DNA from 2 places in the Arthrobacter sp. MYb221 genome. Region 1 is predicted to be linked to the other one. Evidence: predicted binding sites of a transcription regulator. Region 1 holds the regulator's gene; the other holds the start of a gene.
The links. The regulator HspR, encoded in region 1, represses chaperone genes until heat shock. The targets are predictions, from matches to a motif close to AAGTTGAGTCNNNNNGACTCAACTT.
Positions count from the first base shown of each region.

Region 2: a site for HspR is predicted at 1,464-1,488, ahead of CQ015_RS11085 (ATP-dependent Clp protease ATP-binding subunit). Genes of this name have one in related genera too.

Region 1 is NZ_PCPW01000007.1:135,665-138,062, forward strand. It holds gene CQ015_RS10540 (AMP-binding protein) at 1-634, opposite strand, end outside; gene CQ015_RS10545 (heat shock protein transcriptional repressor HspR) at 909-1,337, opposite strand; gene CQ015_RS10550 (DnaJ C-terminal domain-containing protein) at 1,447-2,398, opposite strand, start outside.
Region 2 is NZ_PCPW01000008.1:21,830-24,227, reverse strand. It holds gene CQ015_RS11095 (histidine kinase) at 1-406, opposite strand, end outside; gene CQ015_RS11090 (response regulator transcription factor) at 719-1,393, shown strand; gene CQ015_RS11085 (ATP-dependent Clp protease ATP-binding subunit) at 1,506-2,398, shown strand, end outside.

The DNA of each region.
Region 1 (2,398 bases):
CGAAGAACCCGTTGTTCAAGATATTTCGATGGCTGAGCGTTGCGCCTTTCGGATATCCGGTGGTCCCCGAGGTGTATTGAATATTAATCGCTTGATCCGGGGCCGTCTGCGCCAGGCGTTGCGCGACCTGCCCCGCTTCCACGCCCTGTCCGCCGTGGATTAGTTCGGTCCAGTCCTCGGTGTCGAGGTAAACCACCCGCTCAAGGGTTGGGGTGTCCACCGCGCAGCGTTCGACCATGTCTCGATAGTTGCTTGTCTTGAAGCGGGACATGGTGATCAGCATTCGCAGGCCACTGTGATTGACCGCGTAGGAGTATTCGTGGCTGCGATATGTCGGATTGACGTTCACCAGGATCACGCCGATTTTTGCGGTGGCATATTGCGTGAGCGTCCACTCGGCGCAGTTCGGCGCCCAAATGCCCAGCCGGTCGCCTTGCTGAAGGCCCGCCGCGAGCAGACCGCGTGCGAGGTCGTTGACCGCCTGGTCTAGCTCATTCCATGACCATCTTCTTCCGCTGGCGACCTCCACGAGCGCTTCACGTTCACCGTACTTGGCGACGGTACGCTCTAAATTTGCGCCGATGGTTTCGTCGAGAAGCTGTGCACCTGTTTCGCCCTGGGCATATGATTTCATGCGCGCACCGGCAAACCGGGGGTCGCGGAAACCGAAGGTGTCGGCTGAAAGTGCGCCGTTGCTGAAAGATGTTCCTGCACGAAGCTCTCCGTTCTCAAAACAGTCCTGCTGCACTATTTTCTGGTCCGGAACGGTGCTCCGGTGTGCAACTGCGCGATTCACGAAAGGTGAGGTGGATCACGTTATTCTGAGACTAATCCGGATGCTGGCAAATGGCCAGTTGAAATCGCTGAGAGGCGCCGCCGAGGGTGCGAGAGGTACGCGGAGCGCGGGACTAGCGGCCGATGGCGCGGCGGGTGGTAAATAGGGTGACGCTTGGCTCGCGGCGTGCCGGGCGCATGCCACGGGCCATGGACACCACATCTCCGGCGGCCGTACCCGCGGCGAAGACCCGGGTTTGGCCTTGCTGGACCGCGTGCAGCTCATCGCGCAGTTCGGCCACTTGACCCTGGAGGTGGGCTACCTGGTTTTGCAGCTCGATGATGCGTTTAATGCCTTCGAGCGAAACGCCTTCCTTGCTCAGCAGCTGCACCTGGCGCAGCAGCGAAACATCACGTTGAGAGTAGCGACGCTGCTTGCCGGCTTGGCGGCTTGGAGAGACCAATCCGATGCGGTCGTATTGCCGCAGCGTCTGCGGATGCATGTCGGCTAGTTGCGCGGCGACTGAAATGACGAATACAGGTCGCAAGAACTCGTGGGCCATGAAATTCAGTCTCCTTACTTCCGCTGCTGGGGATACATCCATTGTCCACCGCGGCGTGCCCCTTTCGGGGCACGCCGCCGCGTTGCATTACATCGCTCCTGGATTAATCCTAGAGCCTGGCCTTGGCTTCAAGACCCACGCGAGGATCTTCCCCCGCGGTGGCGGCAGCGAAGTCTTCGATGGCCGCCTTCGCCTTGTCGTTCAGGTTCTGTGGAATCACCACGTCCAAGACGATCAGCATGTCACCGGTGGACTTCGAGGTCTTCACCCCACGCCCCTTCAGGCGCAAGGTACGACCCGAGTTCGAACCGGCGGGCACCTTCACGGCTACTTGTTCCCCGTCGAGAGTCGGCACGTGGATCTTGGCTCCGAGGACTGCCTCATCAAAGGTAACCGGCAGGTGCACACGAATGTTGTTCTCTTCGCGTTTGAAGAACGGGTGCTCGGTGACCTTGACCTTGACCAGCAGGTCGCCGTTGCCGGCTCCGCCAGGTTGGCCTCGTCCACGCACGCGCACCGACTGGCCATCCTTGATTCCTGCCGGAACACGCACGTCAATGACTTCACCGCTCTGCTCACGCAATCCGATGGTGGTGCCCTTGATGGAACCAGCGAAGGAGATGGTGGTGCTGGCCGTCCGGTCAGCTCCCTTGCGCGGCGGGGCGCTTTGGCCGAATCCGCCGCCGAATCCAGCCCCGCCGCCGAAGAGATCGGAGAAGTCGGGCTGTCCGCCGCGGCCGCGCGGGCCTCCCCCACCGCCGAAGAGGTTGGAGAAGACGTCGTCGAATCCCGCCTGGCCGCCCGGGGCGCCGCCAGCTCCGCCGGCGCTGAACCGGGCGCCTCCACCCATGGCGCGGATGGCGTCGTATTGTTCGCGCTCTTCCTTATCGGAAAGCACCGAGTTGGCCTCGGAGATGTCCTTGAATTTCCGCTCGGCGTCCGCATCGCCCTGGTTGGTATCCGGGTGGTACTTACGCGCTTGCTTGCGGTACGCCTTCTTGATGTCCGCCTCGTTGGCGTCCTTGGAGACGCCCAGAATGGCGTAGAAGTCTTTGTCGATC
Region 2 (2,398 bases), on a different contig from region 1:
CCTTGCCTGCCCTAACTCCGTATTGCCCCATCCACACGAATAGCATCACCAGATACCAATTACGCACCAGTGAAGATGCAACCGTCGCCGCGAGAACACTGAAGATAACGAGCGAGAAGACCAGCCATAGCAAGAGGCCGCCATCCCAGAAGAAGAAAAAGAGCGTGGCTAGATACATGCCGAGCGAAGTGGCAACCCATCGCATTCCGATCGCCAACGAGGCGGACAGCAGCAACCCAACGGCCACCCCGCGAATAACGCTCGAGGACGAATTATCAATCCCGTCCTGAAGCAAGGTGTATCCCTCAGTCGCTGTAATGGCGACAAAGGCGAGAATACCCGTCCAGACGACAACGCCCCGACCAGCAAAAAGCTTAGTCAGGGCGGTTTTTATTCGCAGTCTCATATGCGGAATACTTTACCTGGTTGCGGGTAAAGTCAAATATGCCGCTAACCGCAAGCGTAGCCGTAATTCTCGCACACCCATTTAGAGAAGTCAGTGCCCCAACCGGCAGGATTCGCAACGCCCGATGAAGAATAGGTAGGTTCTGCCACTGGTGCCGCCATAGCAGGCGCGGCAAACGCCAACGGAGTTGCCGCCAGCGCGGCCACCGCCAAGATCTTTAAAGCTTTCATTTCAAACCCCAAACTCTTGAACTTATATACTTCGATTCATGCCAGGTTGGTTCTTGTGCCAACCACCGTTCAAAGGACTCCAATGGAACAGATTAAGGTGCTCATCGTCGATGACGAGCCGCTGATTCGGCATGCGCTTAGCACGATCCTAGCAACTGATCGTCGAATTGTGACCGTTAATACTCAAGAAAATGGTGAAGGTGCGGTTAATTATTGTGAAACAAATGATGTAGACGTTGTTCTTATGGATTTGCAAATGCCAATTATGGACGGGATTGAAGCGACCAAAATTATCAAGGCCGCCCAAAACAGCCCAGCAGTCCTTGCAATTACGGCCTTTTCGTCTGATGACTATCTAGTTCCGGTCCTCATGGCCGGAGCCAGCGGCTACCTCGTGAAGGACACGGAACCGGCCGAAATCATCGCGGCAGTCCATGCCGTTCACCAAGGTTCGGCGGCTATCTCCCCGTCGGTTTCTTCTGATCTAATCTCCGCTGTAAAAAACGTCTATAGTAAATCGCACGACATTGCAGGACTTATCGAAGATCTCGGACTAACTAATCGCGAAATGCAGATATTGGATCTTTTGGCAAAGGGATTCAATAATACGGAAATTAGCCGACAGCTCGTGATCTCCGAGGCGACGGTGAAAACCCATATGGCGAAAATCTTCATGAAGCTCGAAGTACGCGACCGTGTGCAGGCACTTGTGGCCGCAGCCAGGCTAGGACTCGTTGAGATCTCCCGCCAAGCCTAGAGTTGTGAACTCGGCCTCTTATTGTTGCCTTGACCGAGATTGCGGGAATAGATTCGCTCGTATTACGTTGAACATGAGCATAGACCACTCAAGTTTCTATTAGGAGGCTCACTTGCCAGCATTTTTCGGTTCCTCGTCAGATGGCTCGTTCGAGGAATTCCTCTCCCGGTTCCTTTCCTCGCGCACCCAAGCCGCGCGACCCATCGACATTACCCGCCTGCTCTCGCAGCGCACCCACGAAGCAGTGTCCACCGCGGCTGCCTTCGCACATGAAAACGGTCATGCAGAAATCGACGCACTGCACCTGCTGGTCGCGCTGCTTCGCACCGAACCCGCTGGCCAGCACTTGAGCGCCATGGGCGTTGATCTGGAAGCCCTGGCCAAAGACGCCATCGAACGCTTGCCACGTCGGGAAGAAGCCACCGAGAAGCCATCACGCCTCTCCTCCGCCGCCCAGCGCAGCCTTTTCGATGCCTATCAGGTCGCTCGAAATTACGGTTCGACTTACATCGACCCGGAACACCTGTTCCTCGCCTTTGTCTTCTCCCCCGAATCTCCTGTGGGCGTGCTACTCGCGCAGCACGGTATCACCGGCCAGTCCCTGCAGCAGGCAGCCATGGAGCAGGCCCAGCGCGCCCAGACGGGAGAGGCAGAGTCCGGCGAAGAGCAAGATGTCTCTATGCTGGAACGCTACGGTACCGACCTGACGGCGCTGGCCTCCGACGGCCAGATCGACCCGGTCATCGGCCGCGAGGACGAATTGGCCCAGACCATTGAGATCCTGGCCCGTCGAACCAAGAACAACCCGGTGCTCATCGGTGAGGCAGGCGTCGGCAAAACCGCCATCGCCGAGGGGCTCGCCCGTGCCATCGTTGCCGATGAAGTCCCGGAGCAGATCCGTGGCGTCCAGCTGATCTCCATCGACCTGCCCGGCATGCTCTCCGGCACCCGGTACCGCGGTGACTTCGAACAGCGGCTGACCGGCCTGCTCGAAGAGGTAGCCGA